DNA from 3 places in the uncultured Megamonas sp. genome. Region 2 is predicted to be linked to each of the others. Evidence: riboswitches for the same ligand, from Rfam matches in the RefSeq annotation. Region 2 holds a riboswitch; each other region holds the start of a gene.
The links. Region 2 has a riboswitch for cobalamin ahead of nikB (nickel ABC transporter permease). Riboswitches for the same ligand answer to the same signal wherever they lie in the genome.
Positions count from the first base shown of each region.

Region 1 (6,870 bases), on a different contig from region 2:
TGTGTAAAGATTGTGTATGACCAAGAGCTGCTGCCATAGCTTCAATACAAGTTCGAGTAATATTATTAAATGGATCTTGTTCTGTAAGACTCCAACCAGAAGTCTGAGAATGTGTACGTAAAGCCATAGATTTTGTCTTTTTAGGATGAAAAGAATTGACAATTTTAGCCCAAAGCATACGACCAGCACGCATTTTAGCAATTTCCATGAAATAATTTTTCCCCATAGCCCAAAAGAAAGATAATCGTGGTGCAAATTGGTCAATGGTTAATCCATGTTCTGTACCTGTACGCAAATATTCAAGACCATCAGCTAATGTATAACCTAATTCAATATCTGCTGTTGCACCTGCTTCTTGCATATGATAACCAGAAATAGATATACTATTAAATTTAGGCATATATTTAGAAGTATACTCAAAAATATCACCAATAATTCTCATTGAAGCTGCTGGTGGATAAATATAAGTATTACGTACCATGAACTCTTTTAAAATATCATTTTGAATAGTACCTGCCATAACAGCTTTATCTACACCTTGTTCTTCACCAGCCAAAATATAAAAAGCCATGATAGGAAGTACTGCACCATTCATAGTCATGGATACTGACATCTGATCAAGTGGAATGCCTTTAAATAATATTTCCATATCTAAAATAGAGTCAACTGCTACTCCTGCTTTACCAACATCTCCTACTACACGAGGATGGTCTGAATCATAGCCTCTATGTGTTGCTAAGTCAAAAGCAATAGATAAACCTTTTTGCCCAGCTGCAAGATTTCTACGATAAAAAGCATTTGATTCTTCTGCTGTAGAAAAACCTGCATATTGTCGTACTGTCCATGGTCTTGTTACATACATAGTTGCATATGGACCACGCAAAAATGGTGGAATACCTGCTACAAAATCTAAATGATTACAATCTTTATAAACATTTTCATCATAAAGTGGTGCTACATCTATTTGCTCCATAGTGCGATAAAAATTTTCCTCAAAAGATTTTCCAGTTTCTGCTTTTAAACTTTCTTTCCATTTAGCAAAAGCGACCTCACTCTGTATTGCTTGCTGAAAAGGAATTTGTGTAAAATCTGGTATTTTAGACATTATTCAATCATCCCCTTTTCTTTTTGCATACGAAGTAAAGTTTCATAGCAATTAGAACGAACACTTATATAATCGTCCATACCCGCTTCATCGCATGCTTTTTTTAATTCTGGTGTTGGTGCACCTGCTAAAAAAACTTTCATACTAGGTTTTACAGCCTTAATACCAGAAGTAACAGCTGGTGCGAGTTCTGAATAAGTTGAATCTGTAGAACAAACAATAGCTACATCAGCATTTGAATCAATAGCTGCTTGTACAGCTTCTTCTACTGTTGGAAAACCATTATTAGTAAGTACATTAAATGCTGCTACTTGCATAAATGAAGTAACAAAATCTGCACGTGCTTTATGCTGTGGAATAGGTCCCATATTAGCAAGGAAAATATTTACATTTTCCCCTGTTTTTTCTAGATACTTTTCTGTGCGATGACGAAGTTGTTCATATCTTTCAGTCCAGCGATGTGGCAAAATAGCTTCTATAACTTCACCTGTCGCCTCTCCTGTAAGTGCTGTAGATATTTCACCTAAAGTGGCACCCGCTTTAATAGTCTGTTTAACTGTATTTATTAATGAACCATGTTCACTAAAATCACGTTTACTAATTTCCGATAATAATAATTTAACATAATCATTATCACGTACTTTTACATTAACTTTAAGTGCCATTTTTCTATCTGCTATAATTTTATCAAAATCAATTTCTGGTACTTCCAATAATTTTTCAGTCATATTTGGATACATATTATTACCAACAGCACGATCTTTTCTTGTTGCTAAATTTTTAAAACGAGCTTGTAATACTTCATTAATAGCTATCTGTACAGTATTATTTTCTAAAGCTTTTATTAAACCACCATGAGCTTCAATTTCTTGAAATTTTGCCCAAGCCTTTTGAGTAAACTCTTCTGTCAATGGTTCAAGATACCAACTACCACCAGCAGGGTCTATTGGTTGAATAAAATTAAATTCATGTTGCTCCATAATTTGAATATTTCGTGCAATACGACGAGAAAATTCATCACTAGGACGTATACAATGGTCAAATGGCTTTACAAACATACCATCCATACCACCAACAACAGCAGAAAATGATTGTGTAGCTGCACGAAGTAAATTTACATAAGGATCATATACTGTTTGACAAAAAGACGATGTACTTACATATACATTAATTTTTTGAGCTATATCATCTCCACCACAATTTTTAACAATTTGAGCCCAAATCATTTTCACACTGCGTAATTTAGCAATTTCCATAAAAAAATTTGCACCTATACTAAAATGAAAACGTAAATGACGACAAAAAGTATTCACATCAATGCCACGTCGTTCCATAGATTTCATATATGTTACAGCTTCATTCATGGCATATGCTACTTCTTGGATATCATTTGCACCACCATTGTGATAAACATCTGTATTTACTACTACAGTCTTTAATTCTGGTGCAAATTTTTCTGCCCAACAAATACTATGAGCCATTTCATCATAATATTCATCAAGAGGTCGTGTAAGCTTTCCATCTAAAGCTAATTCTCCAATAGGATCTGCTGTAATAGCACCATGAAGTTTTTTTAGTGATAATTTTTTCTGTTCACACACCACTGCAACAGCAGAAAGTAATGCTATATTAGAAGCACCTGCATAAATATCAATTTCAAATTTTTCTAAATCAACATCATCTAATAATTTATTTACATCTGATAAAGTCGATAAAGAAACACCAATATCTGCGATTTCTTCTTTATTAGCTGTATCTACATCATAACCTTTACGTGTTGCTGTATCCAAAACTACACTTGCAGCTGTTGAACCTTTTAATAATTCATATTTTACCATTTCATTGGCTTCACTAGGAGTTTTAGCATCACACTTTTGAGCTATTGTCCATGGTTTATGTATATAACCACTAGCATTAGCTCCACGTAAATTACTTTCCATTCCTGGATAAGTCTTATTATGAGTTAACCCTTCCAAATCTTCCATACGATAAATAGGGTTTAATGTAATACCTTCATAAGTTTTAGTAAACATACTTTTTTCAAAAGGTTTTCCCTTTAATAATACCACTACAGCTTCTTTCCATTCTTCATATGAAGGAATTTCAAACTCATCAAAAGTAACAGCAGGAATATCTTGTTCTTGTTGTTCTTCTTGTCGAATTTCTTCGCCAAGTGTTTTATCTTGTTCCATATATAATAATTTCCCTTCTCTACTTCTGCATTTTCATTTAAGGGGATAATTTAATACTATTATTGAATAGTTAATAAATACTCTTATATATCTAATAAATGGTTCGAGTTCCTCCTACCTAGATATTAAATATAAAATTTATAAAAAAGCCATCACTAAATTTAGTGATGGCTGGATTGGTAATATATATTCCCCAAATATTATTTACCATTTTTATTAAATTATTCAAGCATTTATGCTAATCATAATAATGATTAAATTTTTCAGTAAATTAAACATAATTTACAACAAATTAATATGATACATCGATGGCACTTGCTTAAGATAATCATGAGCCATCTTCATGGATTATCTCTATAAACAGAAAAACCGCTTTTCATAAACAATATATGAAAAACGGTAGAAAATTATAATCAGAATTTACATGTATAAAAAACATATACATTCTACTACATCTCTCCCCGTCTCTCGCAGGTCAAACGACGATGCTTCTTATAGGCAGTTCTTCTGACTCAGTATCATTGCTCACTTCGCCTTCCCAGTTTCCCAGTGACATTCATGAAGTTTGCTCCTCTTTACAGCGGCGGGACCGTGCCGGATTTTAACCGTCTTCCCTATTAAGCATAAATATGCACCTATAAGGTTTCATTATCAACTTGTCGCCTTTATTATACTTTTTATTTTATATATTTGTCAACGATAAATTAAAATAATTTTAAGATAATTATTTTATATAGAGTATTGACACAAATTCTATATAGTGATATTCTAAAAAAGAACTGAATATAGTTCAATGAATCAGGTGTCCATTTGGACTTAATAGGGAATTCAGTACGTGATTATTCACTAATCTGAAACGGTCCCGCCACTGTATGAGGGAACTTATCCAAAATATGTCACTGGGAAACTGGGAAGGCTTGGATATAGTAATGAACTCGAGTCAGGAGAACTGCCTGATTAACAATCACCGTGTGCAATTGATTTATTTTAATTGCCATACCTGCGAGCGATGGGGAGGAGATTAGACAGTAAATTTTTAAATTTACTCAATTCGTCTATTCACCTCTTTTCAAAGCGAAAAGGGGTTTTTTATTTATCGGTTTTACTTTATGTCTTCAGCAAACATAAGGTAATCATTGCTCAAAATTCCAAACTAATCATTATATTGTTTTATTATTATGCGTATAGCATGCTTAAGTATTATCCTAAGCATGCTATTTTTTTCTTATAATTTGATTTTAAAGATAGCTTTTTTTATAGTTTGACTTTGTTGACAAATAATAGCAGTGCGATGAGCATCTTCTGGATAACAAATTAAAAAATCACCTTTGTTGATTAAGTTAACAGTAGCTTTTTCTTCACCTGTTAATTCCACAAAATCGCGATTTTCATCAAATGATTTTATTTGCATATCATCGCAAAAGTTCACATCAATACTTTCTTTACCTTCAATAATCACATGCACATCAATATATTTTTTATGTGCTTCCCAAAAACGCTCTTCACGTTTTACTGTAGCATAGTTTTCGATATTAACAAAAAACTCATCGCCATTTATTTTATAACTACCTTTTTCATATGTAGCTAAATCATGTTCTTTTGCATAAGTGAAACAAGCTTTTATTTTTTCTGTCAAAAAATCATATTTATCTGCGTATTTAATATTGCCAAAAATCACTTTTATAACCTCTTTTCTTAATTTATTAAAATAATTATATCATGATATTGAAAAAATATTCTTCTCCATTTATCATTAAAGCTAAATATTAATATTATAAGTGAGATGATTTTATGGTACACATACCAAAATTAAATACATTACAAACTGAAAATAAAATTTCCTTTAAAGTAGAAGCACCTTTTGAACCTACAGGCGACCAACCTCAAGCGATTGAAGCTCTAGCTCAAGGCATTCAAAATGGTCAAACATCGCAAGTTTTATTAGGTGCTACAGGTACAGGAAAGACTTTTACTATTGCTAAATTAATTGAAAAAGTCCAAAAACCTACACTCGTTATTGCTCATAACAAAACGCTAGCTGCACAGTTAGCTAGTGAGTTTAAAGAATTTTTTCCGCATAACGCTGTAGAATATTTTGTCAGTTACTATGATTATTACCAACCAGAAGCTTATATTGCCCAAACAGATACTTATATCGAAAAAGATTCTTCCATCAATGATGAAATCGATAAACTTCGCCATTCTGCAACTTGTTCTTTATTTGAACGTCGTGATGTCATCATTGTTGCTAGTGTATCTTGTATCTATGGCTTAGGTTCACCAGAAGATTATTATGATTTAGTCTTATCTGTGCGCGAAGGTCAAGAATATCCTCGTGATGATATTTTACGAAAATTGGTTTCTATTCAATATGAACGCAATGATATAAATTTTGACCGTGGTAAATTCCGTGTTCGTGGCGATGTCATTGAAATTTTTCCTGCTGGTTATAGTGATAGAGCCATCCGCATTGAACTTTTTGGTGATGAAGTCGACCGCATTTTAGAAGTAGATACTCTAACTGGTGAAGTCTATGGTCAACGCAAACATATTTTAATTTACCCTGCTTCTCACTATGTAACTTCTAAAGAACATATGAAAGAAGCTATCGACTCCATACAAGAAGAGCTTCAACAGCAATTAAAAATCCTTGAAGATGATAATAAACTCTTAGAAGCTCAACGTTTAAAACAACGCACAAATTATGATTTAGAAACTATGGAAGAAATGGGATATTGCTCTGGCATCGAAAATTATTCACGCCATTTGACAGGCAGAAAAGCTGGTGAAGCTCCTTATACACTTCTTGATTATTTCCCTGATGATTTTTTAATCGTCATTGATGAATCTCATGTTACTATACCCCAGATAAAAGCCATGTATGCAGGCGACCGCTCACGCAAAGAATCACTTGTTGCTAATGGTTTTCGTCTGCCTTCTGCCTTTGATAATCGCCCTTTACGCTTTGAAGAATTTCTCGATCATATCAATCAGATAATCTATGTTTCTGCTACACCAGCACCATTTGAATTAGCACAAGCAAATCAAGTAGTAGAACAGATAATCCGCCCAACAGGTTTATTAGATCCTGAAATAGAAATTCGCCCACTTGAAGGGCAAATGGACGATTTACTTGGAGAAATAAAAATCCGCACTAAGAAAAATGAACGCGTGCTCATCACTACTTTAACTAAAAAAATGGCTGAAAATCTCACTGATTATTTAAAAGAAATGGGTATCAAAGTTCGTTATCTTCATTCTGATATTGCCACTATTGAAAGAGCAGAAATCATTCGCGATTTGCGTTTAGGAAAATTTGATGTACTCGTAGGGATTAACTTATTGCGTGAAGGATTAGATATGCCAGAAGTTTCTTTAGTAGCTATCTTAGATGCTGATAAAGAAGGCTTCTTGCGTTCAGAGACATCTCTCATTCAGACAATCGGTCGTGCTGCTAGAAATGCTCATGGTAAAGTAATCATGTACGCCGACCGCATCACCGATTCTATGCAAAAAGCCATTGATGAAACTATGCGTCGTCGAGAAGTCCAAGATAAATATAATCAAGAACAT
Region 1 covers NZ_CAUBSM010000008.1:3,680-10,549, forward strand. The annotation lists gene scpA (methylmalonyl-CoA mutase) at 1-1,105, opposite strand, end outside; gene Q5I67_RS07030 (methylmalonyl-CoA mutase family protein) at 1,105-3,297, opposite strand; cobalamin riboswitch at 3,777-3,951, opposite strand; cobalamin riboswitch at 4,081-4,269, shown strand; gene Q5I67_RS07035 (YhcH/YjgK/YiaL family protein) at 4,523-4,975, opposite strand; gene uvrB (excinuclease ABC subunit UvrB) at 5,089-6,870, shown strand, end outside.
Region 1: it holds a riboswitch for cobalamin, as region 2 does, so the genes downstream of both, Q5I67_RS07030 (methylmalonyl-CoA mutase family protein) here and nikB (nickel ABC transporter permease) in region 2, are expected to answer to the same signal.

Region 2 (6,870 bases):
TACTATATCCAGAACCATTTTGTGGATTATCTCCATTTACATTAGTTTTCCAATACCAACTTAAATAAATTTCAGGGTCTCCAATATTAGCAGTTGTAATATTAGAAATGAGTAAATCATAATCGCCATCAATACCCATTTTATCAATAAGGTTATAATCTACACTTTTTATATTTATATTAATTCCTACTTTTTTAGCATCAGCTTGTACAGCTTCAGCGTATAAAGGAAGCTCTGCACGGCTATTATACACGACAAAATCGAGACTTAAGTCTTTGCCATCTTTATCTAAAATACCATCTCCATTACTATCTTTCCAACCAGCTTCAGCTAATAATTGCTTAGCTCTTTCTGGATTATATGCATTTGGGTCTGTCAATTCATCAAAGCCATAGTCCATAGATGGCGGTATTGGCGCTTTACCTGGAATAAATGTACCTTTCAATAATACATTATTATAATTTTCTCGATCACAAGCAGAAATCAAGGCAGCACGAACTTTTGGGTCACCTAAAATACCTTTTTGATTGATACGGGCAAGTACTGTACGTAATGAAGAAATTTCATCGATATAGAATTTATCATTATTTCTAAATAAATCTATATCTCCAGCTGCGATATTTACAGCAAAATTAACTTCACCAGATTGAAGTGCCATAGCACGAGTATTAGGATCATCAATAGATGGTATTTCTACACGTTCAAAAGGAACTTCGCCGTCCCAATAATATTCATTTCTCACCATTACAGCCTTTTCTTTTACAAAAGATTCCACTTTATATGGACCAGTACAAATTGGACCTTCTTTGGCAAAATCTCTACCTTGTTCCTCTGCACTAACATCTACAATAATAAATAATGGGTCAGCCAAAAATCCAGGCATATTAGGTTGAGGTTTGCTTGTTGTGATTATTAAATTTTGACCATCAGCCTTCATTTCTGTGTATTCAAAGAAAGTTTTTGCTCGAGTATTTTTAGCAAAAGCACGTTCAATAGATTTTTTTACAGCTTCAGCTGTTACTAAATTGCCATTAGAAAATTTCACATTATCACGAATTTTAAAAGTCCATGTTAAATGATCATCGCTAATAGACCAACTTTCCGCAAGCCATGGCTGAACATTCATTTTTTCATCAAATTTTGCCAAACATTCACCAATAGCATAACGCATCACAACCCAGCCAAAATAATTTTGTGTTGGCTCTAAAGTATCTGCAAAATTTGTAACTCCAAATTTTAAAGTAGTTTTATCTACTGTATTTTCAGAGCCACAACCAGCTATTATACCTGCAGTCAATATACCACATAGACTTAAACTAATAGCCTTCCATAATTTTTTCATTTTAAAACTTTTCATATTCAACCTCTTTTCTTATCAATAAAATCTATCAATCCTGTCTAGGGTCTAAAATATCACGTAAACTATCTCCCCAAAGATTAAATATAGCTACTACTATAAAAATAGCTAACCCTGGATAAATCATCAGCCATGGAGCAGTTTGAATGTATTGACGACCTTCATTGAGCATTAATCCCCATTCTGGTGTAGGTGGTTGAGCACCAAAACCTAAAAAAGATAGACCTGCTATTTCCATCATCATAGTCCCAATATCCATTGCACCTGTTATTACAATCATTGGCAATATATTTGGTAATATGTGGCGCCATAAAATATTAATAGTTGTTGTACCATTTACTTTAGCAGCTATGATAAAATCATTATTACGTAATTTTATGACTAAACTACGAACTAAACGAGCATATTTTGCCCAACTTACTATTACTAAAGCAAAAATTGTATTTATAATACTTCCACCTAAAATACCAGCAATAGCAATTGCTAAAATTATACCTGGGAAAGACAACATAATATCAGCTAAACGCATCAATACAATTTCTACTTTACCACCAAAATAACCTGATAAAATACCAACTAAAGAACCAATAGTCGCCGTTAATATAACTAAACAAATAGTCATAAATAATGAAGTTTGTGTACCATAAATTATTCTGGAAAAGGTATCTCTACCTAATTTATCAGTACCTAAAATATGTTCACCGCTTGGCATCTGCAATATATTGGTCATATTCGATTCATAAGGGTCATGTGTAGCAATAATAGGTGCTAATATAGCAATTAGAATTACTAAAAAAACCAAAAATGTATATACAGAAAATAATTTATTATTCTTTATAAATTTAATCATCTTGAATCTCCTTTTTTCAGCCTAGGATCAAGATATGTATACGATAAATCTACTAAAAAATTAATTACTGTATACACAATAGAAATCCATAAAACAAATCCTTCGATTAATGGATAATCACGCATAGTAATAGCATACACTGCCATTCTCCCCATACCTGGCCAAGCAAAAACTGTTTCAATAACAGCAACGCCACCTAATAACCAACCGATGGACATACCTAGTAAAGTTATTAAAGGTAAAATTGCATTAGGCAAAATATGTTTCCATAAAATAGCTTTTTCAGACAATCCTCTAGCTCTAGCACCTATTACATAATCTTGATGTAATTCATCTAAAATAACAGTACGCACTTGCCTAGTATATTTTGCCGATTGATAGATAGCTAAAGTAAGTGCTGGTAACACTAATCCACTTGGTGTTACACTAGCAGTAGCTATAGGAAATAATCCCAATTTTAAGCCAAAAATATATAATAAAATCAATCCTACCCAAAAACTTGGCATAGATACACCAATAAAAGAAAAAATTCTCACTAAAAAGTCAGGAATTCTATTGCGATGTGTAGCGGAAAAAATTCCCAAAGGAATGGAAATAATTATAATTAAAATAATTGTAGTCAAAGCTAATAAAACAGTCCCTGCAAAACCTTCCATTAACTTATCTATTACAGGTTTTTTTCCTGAATAAGAAATTCCCATATCACCTTGTGCTACACCTAAAAGCCAATTGCCATATTGTACAAGAAATGGATCATTAAGTCCCATTTCTTCACGAGTTTGCTCTATTATTTCTTGAGAAACAATAGTATCTGACGCCTCTAAAACCATGGCTGCTGGATCACCAGGTGATAAATAAGTAAGACAAAAAGTTAAAAAACTAACACCAATTAAAGTAATTACTAATTGAATTAAACGATTAATAAATCGTTTCAAGTAAAACAACCTCCTTTATTTTGAATAGTTTACGTATAAAAAACTCCTTTCTCCTTTATTTTCCTCAAAGCAAAAAAGTCTGCTTATACAAGCAGACTTAAAATGTGATTATATACAGATATAAATATAAATAAAAAAGCCTAATTCCATAGAATTAGGCAATATCATACAAAAATTTATATTTGTACAAAATCGCCTTCCCATCGCTCGCAGGTAATAACGGTGATTATTAAATAGGCAGTTCTCCTGGCTCAGAGTCATAGCTATTCACGCCTTCCCAAGAAAATGATTTATTCTCAGTGACATAATTGTGAAATCGCTTGTCTTTACAGTGGCGGGACCGCTCCGGCTTATACCGAATTCCCTATTAAGTCTATATAGACACCTATTCTTTCAGTATTCAACTATGCTTTTATGTTATCATCAACAAATAAGTTTGTCAATTATAAAGCTTCTTAATTTCCAAGTGCTAAAGGCATTTTTTATTTTAATAAATCTCAAATAAATTTATGCAAATTTTAAATAGATAAGTTATTTACATATAATTATAAAACTATAACGCTTTTATTTTGTAAAGTTGTTAACTTATTGGCGGGTTTATAAAAATAATTAAAAATTATAGCCATGAAAAATCTATTTATAATAGACTTTTGTATATTATTTTTCTCATAGCTTATTGTTTTTATAGATGATATAATTATGAATATAAATTTATAATTGTAGATAATATTTTATATAAGTGAGGGATTTTCATGTATGAAGATTTAATTGAAGAAAAAGTTTCTTCCGAAGATATTTTTGATGGGGTATTACTTCATGTAAAACGCGATTATGTAAAATTGCCAAATGGCAATAAGGCTGTTCGTGAATGGATTAAACATCAAGGTGCTTCTGCTGTTATTCCTGTATTGCCAAATGGTAATATTATTTTAGTGCGTCAATATCGTTATCCTATCGGCAAAGTGACTTTAGAAATTCCTGCTGGTAAATTAGATAGTGTGGATGAAGATCCATTGATTTGTGCTAAACGTGAATTATCCGAAGAAACAGGTTATACTGCTAATAAATACACACAAATTCATAAATTAGCTACTACTGTTGGTTTTTCTAATGAATGGATTTATATTTATTTAGCTCAAGATTTAATAAAGGGTAAACAACATACTGATGATGATGAATTTATAAATCTAGTAGAAATGCCATTAAGTGAAGCTGTGGATTTAGTCAATAAAGGTGAAATCTTTGATGCTAAGTCTGTTGTTGCTATTTTAATGGCAGAAAAATTATGTAAACAATAATTTTTTATTTGTTATTTAAAGATTTAGGAGGTATTTAATGTTTGGTTTTGGTCCAGATATGATTTATGCAATTCCAGGTTTGCTGATTGCATTGACTGTCCATGAATATGCTCATGCTAAAGTAGCTGATAATTTAGGGGATTTTACTCCTCGTATGAATGGAAGATTAACTTTAAATCCTGTAGCTCATATTGATCCTATCGGATTGATTATGTTATTTTTCGCTCAAATAGGTTGGGCAAAGCCTGTACCAATTAATTTAAATAATTTTGATGATTGGCGTAAAGGTGAAATGCAGGTTTCCTTAGCAGGACCAGTAGCTAATTTAATCACAGCTTTTGTCGCTTCAATATTTTTTGCTCTTTGTTTTAAATATAGTTTTGCACCTCATTGGCTTATCATGGTACTGCAATTAATCATTATTTATAATGTAAATTTTGCTATTTTTAATTTAGTACCAATTCCACCACTTGATGGTTCTAAAATCTTATCTTCTCTATTACCAGGTAGATTAGCTTATAAATATCAATCTTCTGTAGTCAATCGTTATAGCTTTTTTATTCTAATTGCTCTTGTTTTTACTGGAATATTGGGTTTTATCATTCACCCTATCAGTAACTTTATTATAAGCATTTTAAATCTTATTATCTCTATTATTATTTAATGAGTTCTTTATGCAACAAGAACAATATAAGGTACATTTAGAATCCTTTGAAGGGCCATTAGATTTATTATTGCATTTGATTGAAAAAAATCGCATTGATATTTATGATATTCCCATTGCTTTATTGACAGAACAATATATGGAGTATCTTGCTAAATTCAAAGAGTTTAATATTGAAATAGCTAGTGAATTTTTAGTCATGGCAGCTACATTATTACAAATCAAATCCAAAATTTTATTACCTGATACAAAAACTGAAGAAGTAACAGAAGATGATACTGATGATATTGATCCACGAAAAGAATTAGTAGAAAGATTATTGGAATATCGTCGTTATAAAGAAGTCAGTAGTATTCTAGGTGAAATGGCAGATGAAGCGGGAAAACGTTTTTTTCGTGATGCCACTAATTTACCTACAAAACATATACCACCCAAAGGTCTTGATATAAGTCTTTTATATCAAGCATTTCAAAATGTATTGGAAAGTCAAATTGAACATGAGCCAATTATAGCGAATGTTTCTCGTGAACAATATACTATTGAAGATAAAATTATTGAATTGTTGGCTTTACTCAAGCAGCATGGCGGAAATATATGTTTTAATACTATTTTTCAATATAGTGAGCATAAGATTTCTAAATCAGAATTAATTACTACTTTTTTAGCTATGTTGGAATTAATCAAAATAAAACGTATAAATGTTTATCAGACTAGTATTTTCTCACCGATTTATTTGAAAATCAATGATGAAATATCTGAAAACAAAAATGATATTATTGTTAATCAAAACGAAAATTAAATATATTAATTTTTATATGGTATTGCTGATTTTAGCAATACCATATTATTTTGCAATTAAATAAATTATAAAATATAAATTTATTGGTATACACTATAATTTTATTAATCTATTTTTAATCTAAATATTATTTGTGATTATTGACTCTAAGTTGTATAATATAAATAATATATATATTTATATTATTATTATTCAAATTAATAACCATATATATTAATTAAGATAATATGATATAAAACTTAGCGATAACTAAGTAAAGGAGAATATTTTATGATTATCAAGCCAAGAGTAAAAGATTTTATCTGTTTAACTTCTCATCCAGAAGGCTGTAAAGAAAATGTACGCCGTCAAATCGAATATGTAAAAAGTCAGCCTAAGGTTGAACTTGGTAAACGAGTATTAGTATTAGGTGCCTCTACAGGTTATGGTTTAGCTTCTCGTATCTGTGCAACTTATGCTAGTGGAGCTTCTACAATTGGAGTTATCTTTGATAAACCAGCACATGGCAAAAGAACTGCAACTGCTGGTTGGTATAATACAGCTGCATTTGAAGAATTCGCTAAAAACGATGGCTATTATGCTAAAACAATAAATGGTGATGCTTTCTCTCAAGCTATTAAAGAAAAAACTATTGAACTTATAAAAAAAGATTTAGGTAAAATTGACATGGTTGTTTATTCCTTAGCTGCTCCTCGTCGTACAACAGCTGATGGAACAACGTATTCTTCCGTATTAAAAACTGTTGATAAACCTTTCACTGCTAAAACTTTAAATTTAAAAACAAATGAATTAACTGAAGCTACTTTGCCTCCAGCTACGCCTGAAGAAGTAGAAGCTACTATTAAAGTTATGGGTGGCGAAGATTGGGCTGATTGGATGCACGCTCTAAAAGCTGCTGATGTATTGACTGATGATGCTTGTACTGTAGCATATTCTTATATTGGTTCTAAAATTACATATCCAATAT
Region 2 covers NZ_CAUBSM010000012.1:59,185-66,054, forward strand. The annotation lists gene Q5I67_RS08730 (ABC transporter substrate-binding protein) at 1-1,342, opposite strand, end outside; gene nikC (nickel transporter permease) at 1,389-2,207, opposite strand; gene nikB (nickel ABC transporter permease) at 2,204-3,142, opposite strand; cobalamin riboswitch at 3,361-3,546, opposite strand; gene Q5I67_RS08745 (NUDIX domain-containing protein) at 3,895-4,440, shown strand; gene Q5I67_RS08750 (site-2 protease family protein) at 4,478-5,104, shown strand; gene Q5I67_RS08755 (ScpA family protein) at 5,115-5,903, shown strand; gene fabV (enoyl-ACP reductase FabV) at 6,174-6,870, shown strand, end outside.

Region 3 (6,870 bases), on a different contig from region 2:
ACAAAGTACTGACTAAACGATGAGAAAAAGATGTAATATGTGTTTTTTCCATCGCTTCTTCAATAATCGCTTGCTCTTTTTTATTATTCAATGACTTAAACATAGAGCGATACGGAAATCTACCATAACTTACAAGCTCTTTTACCGTCAAATCCGTTGGAGTTGTCGCTCCCTGTGGTAATATTGCCATTTTTTTCGCTAGATTTTTTCTGGATAAATGCAAAATATTTTCTCCATCAATCAAAATTTCGCCTTTATACTGACGATTTAATCCTGAGATAGCTTTCAATAAAGTCGATTTACCACAACCGTTTGGCCCTATGATAGCTGTCTTTTTTTCAGCTTTAAAATCAATATTAATTCCATCTAAAATCAATTTATCATGTATTTTTATCGTTAAATCAGATACTTTTAAATCGACCATATCAAAGCTCCTTTCTAAGTAAAAATAAAAAGAATGGAGCTCCCAATATTGCCATAAAAATTCCCACCGGCAATTCCAATGGAGCAAATGCTACACGGGCAAAAGTATCACTATAGGTAACTACAGCTATCCCCAAAAGTGCCGACGAAGGTATCAAATAGCGATAATCTGAACCTACAATCAAACGAGCTGTATGTGGCACTATAAGTCCTACAAAACCTAATAAACCTGCTACCGATACAGCACTTGCTGCCAATAATGCTCCTATAGCAGTCAAATAAATACGTGTTAATTCCACATTTACCCCTAGAGCTTTTGCTATATCATCACCCAATTGCAAAATATTTAAATGGCGTGAACCCAGCATTGCTAAAATAAATCCAATCAGAGCATAAGGCCAAATAATATCTACATGTGGCCACGAACGAGCCGATAAGCCCCCTACCATCCACATCAAAGCACCATGTATTCTATCACTATATAAAACTAAAATAGCAGAAATACCTGCACCTAAAAATGCTGATACTGCCACCCCTGCCAAAATAATACGCAATGGTCTTATGCCATTTTTCCATGCCAATAAATAAATGCAAATGGCTGCAATCATAGCACCGACAAAAGCTATAGGCGTTATTAAATATTCCATAGCAGGAAATAATACAATCACTAAAATACCTGTAAGCCCTGCCCCTGAAGAAATCCCTATGATATGCGGATCAGCTAAAGGATTTTTCATCACGGCCTGTAAAATAGCTCCTGCCATAGCCAAATTCATACCTACTAATCCCGCCACTATCGTTCTTGGCAATCTAATATTGTATAAAATCTGTTGGTGAGGACTATTTACACCATCGATAAAAATATTTTTTAATTCACTTATTGGAATAGCTACTGCTCCACTCACTATACTGCAAATAATGCCTGAGCAAGCTAAAATGGCGAATACTATCATCATTAGTATTCGCCATTTATTAATCGCTATGCCAAATTTTGTAGTTTGTAAAACTTCTTGTTTTTGCATAGTCATATCATTTCACCATCAATTAAATTTATCTGGATAAGCAAGCTTAGCCATAGTTTCAACCGCTTCTGGATAATGAATACCTGGACTTAATAAAAACATTTCCTGTGGTAAGAAATACACTCTTTTTTCTTTTACTGCTGGAAGAGTTTGCCATGCTGGATTATTTTCTACATTCTCCATCATAGATTTCTTTATAGTCTCTAGTTTTCCCATACTTGTAACAAAGATAACATCTGGATTTGCTGATACTAATGTCTCCAAACTATAAGGTGCAGAAGTTGGATTGCTTTCTAATGGAGTCAATCCTTTCGCTATATTTTCAAATTCCAAGATTTCCGCTGTTGAACCAGCAATACTACCTTCTAATTGTACAGTTACATTTTGAGCTGTACTATGTAGTATCGCTATGCGTTTATGTTCATTCGGCAATTTAGCTTTTATTTCTGCTATTTTATTATCCATATCTTGTATCAAAGTTTTTGCTTTATCTGGATTTCCTGCAATTTGCCCCAAAACATCAACTGTATGTTTTACTTGGTCATACGTACGCATTTCAAGTACAACTACAGGAATACCATTTTCTTCAAAAGTAGATACAAATTTATCATTCATACCTTTATAAGCAATTACTAAATCTGGTTGAGCTTCTATTACTTTTTCAATATTAATATTATAAACATTTCCTACCTGTGGTAGATCTTCATCTTCTTTGGGAATACCAGTCTTTGCCGATACTCTTGCTACAACATTTCCATCAACAGCATGAAGTGGTTCCAAAAAAGATGCCGATAATGGTACTATTCTTTCTGGTTTTTTCGTCAAAACTACTTGTCTATCAGCATCATCTGTAATAGTTAAATAACTATCAGTTCCACTTGAAACATTTTTTTCCTCTGTTTGACTACCACAACCAACTAATATCACGGAAAAACATATTACTAAAGCTAATATACAAAACAAACCATTCAATTTTTTCATAGTAACATTATCTAAGGCAATTAAATACCTTTACTCCTTCTAGTCAAAATAGTTGATAAATAATTTAATTTTTTATCTTTTTGTGCTTGTAAATCATCTATTATTTCTTCATCTGGAAGACCACAACGACTTACAAGTACAGCATTATCTATCATATCATTTTCAGCTAAAGCATCTACTACTTCAGGATAATTTTTATAAACTTTCATCATTACCACATTATTAGAAACAGCTAAAGCTTTATCAATAGTTTCTTTATCAGCAGTTGCTGGAATTACACTGATGATATCATTGCCTTCAACTAAAGGATAACCTAATTTACTGCCAATTGCACAAAATGCTGGCACACCTGGAATAGTTTCAATATTTATATCTTTTTCTTTTGCTAAAAGACGATATACATAAATATATGTACTGTAAAACATTGGATCGCCTAATGTTAAAAATACTACATTTTTTCCAGCTTGTAATAAAGCTAAAATCTCTTCTTTATTTTTTTGCCATGCATCAGTAGTTTCAAAATTAACTACCATTGGAAAAACTTGATATACGATTTCAATATCATCTTTTAAATAAGGTTTAGCTATGCTTAAAGCTACGCTACCATCTTTTTTTTCTGTTTTTGGTGCAATGAGCACATCAGCTTTTTCAATAGCCTTAATAGCTTTCATTGTCAATAATTCTGGGTCTCCAGGACCTACACCAATACCATAAAAAGTTCCTGCCATGATTAAAAATCCTCCTGCATAAAAAGGTATGTGACAAAATTTGCCACATACCTTACTGTATTACATTTTGCATATTTTAGTAGAAACTAAATTACTTAATAAAATAATGCTCTTATTTATTTTACACTTGGCATATAAAAGCGTCAAGCATACAGGATTTATTCAAAATCTATTATTTTTCTGCTTCAAGAGCGTTCCATGCTTCATTTGCTCTATCTACAAATAATTGACGAACGTTTTGGTTTTCACCAAGACCATGAATGTATGCGTCTACTTTAATACCTTCTTTTTCTAAGATGGATTTATGAGAATCTTCTTCTGCACCAGCCATATCATTATTTGCATGATCACCTGCAACCATCATAAGAGGCATCATTGTAACATGATTGATACCTTTTGCTTTTAATTGAGGAATAATATCTTCAAGAGATGGCCAGCCTTCAACTGTATAAATCATTACTTTACCATCATAAAGTTTATTTAAACGATCTTGCATTACAGAATAATAAGCATTAGATGGATCTGGTGTACCATGTGCCATCACTAATACTGCATCTTTTTTACCTAATTTTGGCATTTGAGAACCAATTGCTTGCATTACTGCTTCAACGTCATCTCTTTGACCTTCTTGACCCATCCAATACATAAGAGGTGTACCAATAGTCATTTTTTTGAATTGTGTTTTATAGATATCATATACAGCTGTTTTATAAGCATATTCCATACCAGGAATGATATCTAAGGAAGTAAGTGCTATGCGATTATAGCCTTCAGCTTTTAATTGAGCTAATGCTTCTTCTGGTGTAGGAATAGTAATACCTTCATTTGCTTTTACACGGTCAATAATAATATGAGAAGTAAATGCTAATACAACTTTTGTATTTGGATGTGCTTTTTGAATTTCTTCTACAGTAGCTTCAATTGTTTTTGCACGAGTATCTTTGTATGTTGTACCAAAGCTCATTACTACAATAGCATCTTTATTTGGAGCTTTTTGAAGTTCTGCATCAGTTGTATTATATGTACGTACACCGATTTCAGAAGCTTGTAAAAGTGCAGGAGTTGCTGTTTTTACTTCTGGATTTAAACTATATCCTGCTGCAAAAGATGTTGCAGATACTCCTGTTAAAGCTACACATGCCATAGATGCGATTAACATTTTTTTCCATTTAGCTTTCATATCGTTCTTTCCTCTCTTAGCTGAGTTATCCCCTTTATGCTACAATTTGCTTTTAAGCTAGGTTAAAAGTCATAAAAAAAATGAACCTTCTGCGCGCTCAAAGGTTCATTTCTAGTATAAAAAATCTCTACATGGAATTATACCGATGTAGAGATAGCCTTATACTGTAATAAATCTCCTACCTATCTCTCGCAGGTCATAACGGTGATTGACAAATAGGCAGTTCTTCTGACTTAAGTTCATCGCTCCTTCAAGCCTTCCCAAGAAAATCTCAGTGACATATTTTGAAGTTGCTCACTTTCACAGCGGCGGGACCGTAGCAGCTTTTACTGCTTTCTCTATTAAGCCCAAAAGGGGCACCTATTCCACTCAATAAATATAAAATTGTTAGAAAAATAATTTCATTTTTACAATAACACTTAAGAGTATATCTGTCAAGACATTATTTATGTTCATCTACCATAGTCTCTGTAGCCAAACCAAATTTAGTTATCCCCACAGCTTTAAATTTATCTAATAATGCCATAATTTTTCCATAATCTACATTTTCATCAGCACGAATTACTACAGCAAAATTATTATTTTCTTCATATTTTTCTTTTGCACCTTGAAGTAATGTATCTTCATCTATCAATTTATTTTCTAAATACAAAGTGCCATCAGCTTTCATCGTGACTAAATAATTAACATTTGTTTGACTTTGGGCATTTTGTACTTTAGGCATATTTACAGGAATAGTTTTTAAATCCACCATATATAATGTACTAAGCATAAAAAATACCAATAAGAAAAACATTATATCAATCATTGGTATAATCATAACCTCAGGCTTAGAAAAAGCTCTTCTATCTTTTAATCGCATGATTATTCACCTCTAGTTATATAACCTTCAATTAGTGAAAACGCTTGTTCCATATCTGTTACAATACGGTCTACTCTTTGCACAAAATAAGCATGAATAGCTAAAGATACAATTGCTACACAAAGTCCTGTAGCTGTCGCAATTAAGGCTTCACCAACCCCTCCAGTGATAGCTATAGCTTGACCTTCTTGAAGATTAAATACACTAAAAGCTGAAATCATTCCCACTATTGTTCCCAATAAACCCAAAAGAGGAGCCATAGTAACGATTACATTTAAATAATATAATCTTTCCTTAAATTTAGAAATACTAATGCCTGATTGTACTTCCAATAACATCATCAAATTTATATTTTTATTTTGCATTTTACTAAATGCAAAATTCACCAATGATGCCAAATCCCCCTTAGTATTTTGTGCTAAAGCTTTTGCTTCTTCGATTTTATTATTAATCATCAATTTATAAAATTTTTGTGTAAAATCTCTACCAGAATCAGCTTTTGTAAAATATAATAAACGTTCTATGCCAATAGTTATAATAAAAATTGAACATATTAGCAATATATACATTACTAATCCGCCTTTATGAAAATATTCTACACCTTGCATCAATAAGTCCATAAAAAGACCTCCTATTAAAATCTAGCTTTTTACGCTATAATTTATTCATACTAATAATAAGCTTATCAAATATAGCTGTCAAACCTAAAATCAAAAATATTCATCTATCTAATATCAAAAAGGAAGTATGTTTATGTTTACAACTAAAATTTATATCAAACAGCAAAACATGCAAGAATTTATCTCAAATTATCAAGATATTGATAAATTCTTAGGTTATTGCAAACAATGTAATAATTATAATCATAAATGGTCTTGTCCACCACTTAGTTTTAATCCTAAAACTTATTTAAATAAATATAAATCTATTTATCTAGTTGCTGTACAATTAAATTACACTGAGGATACTATAAATAGTTTAACTACTAAAGAAGAAATCAGTTCTTTTACGCGTAAAACCTTACGTAAAACAAAAAATGAATTAGCTACTGCTCTACTAAATTTAGAAAATGATAATACAATTTCTCTATCTTCTGGCGGTTGTAGTTATTGCTGTAAATGCAGTAGAGATGATAATAAACCTTGTAAACACCCAGATAAAATGCGTCATTCCCTTGATTCTTTTGGCATAGATTTAGGAAAAGTAACTGAAGATGTATTTAATATTAAATTACTTTGGGGTTTAGATAAATTGCCTAAATATCATGTATTAATTCATGCATTAATTACTAATGAAATAATACCTACAAAAACTATATTTGATACTATAAACAAAAACAGCGTATAACTATTATAGTTATACGCTGTTATTTTAAAAAATATTCTTTCCCCCTAAGTTAAGGGAAAATATATAAAGTTATGGGGGAAAGAGAGAGAGTTAACAAATTATTTTAATTTCCACATAATGTCGGAAAGCATGAGCTGATCTTTAAATTTATCCATATCTAAGTCTTTAGTAATATGAACAAATTCAATACCCATCATATTAGCCCAATCGCGAAGTTGTTCAGCAGTTACAGTGTAACTGATAACGCTATGATGTGCACCACCTGCTAAGATCCAAGCTTCACCTGCTTCTTCAAGGCTTGGCAATGGTTTCCACATTACACGAGCA
Region 3 covers NZ_CAUBSM010000002.1:138,863-145,732, forward strand. The annotation lists gene Q5I67_RS02645 (ABC transporter ATP-binding protein) at 1-424, opposite strand, end outside; gene Q5I67_RS02650 (iron ABC transporter permease) at 426-1,451, opposite strand; gene Q5I67_RS02655 (ABC transporter substrate-binding protein) at 1,464-2,426, opposite strand; gene cobI (precorrin-2 C(20)-methyltransferase) at 2,447-3,154, opposite strand; gene Q5I67_RS02665 (sirohydrochlorin cobaltochelatase) at 3,327-4,334, opposite strand; cobalamin riboswitch at 4,535-4,713, opposite strand; gene Q5I67_RS02670 (biopolymer transporter ExbD) at 4,777-5,196, opposite strand; gene Q5I67_RS02675 (MotA/TolQ/ExbB proton channel family protein) at 5,199-5,816, opposite strand; gene Q5I67_RS02680 (DUF2284 domain-containing protein) at 5,950-6,543, shown strand; gene araA (L-arabinose isomerase) at 6,642-6,870, opposite strand, start outside.
Region 3: it holds a riboswitch for cobalamin, as region 2 does, so the genes downstream of both, Q5I67_RS02665 (sirohydrochlorin cobaltochelatase) here and nikB (nickel ABC transporter permease) in region 2, are expected to answer to the same signal.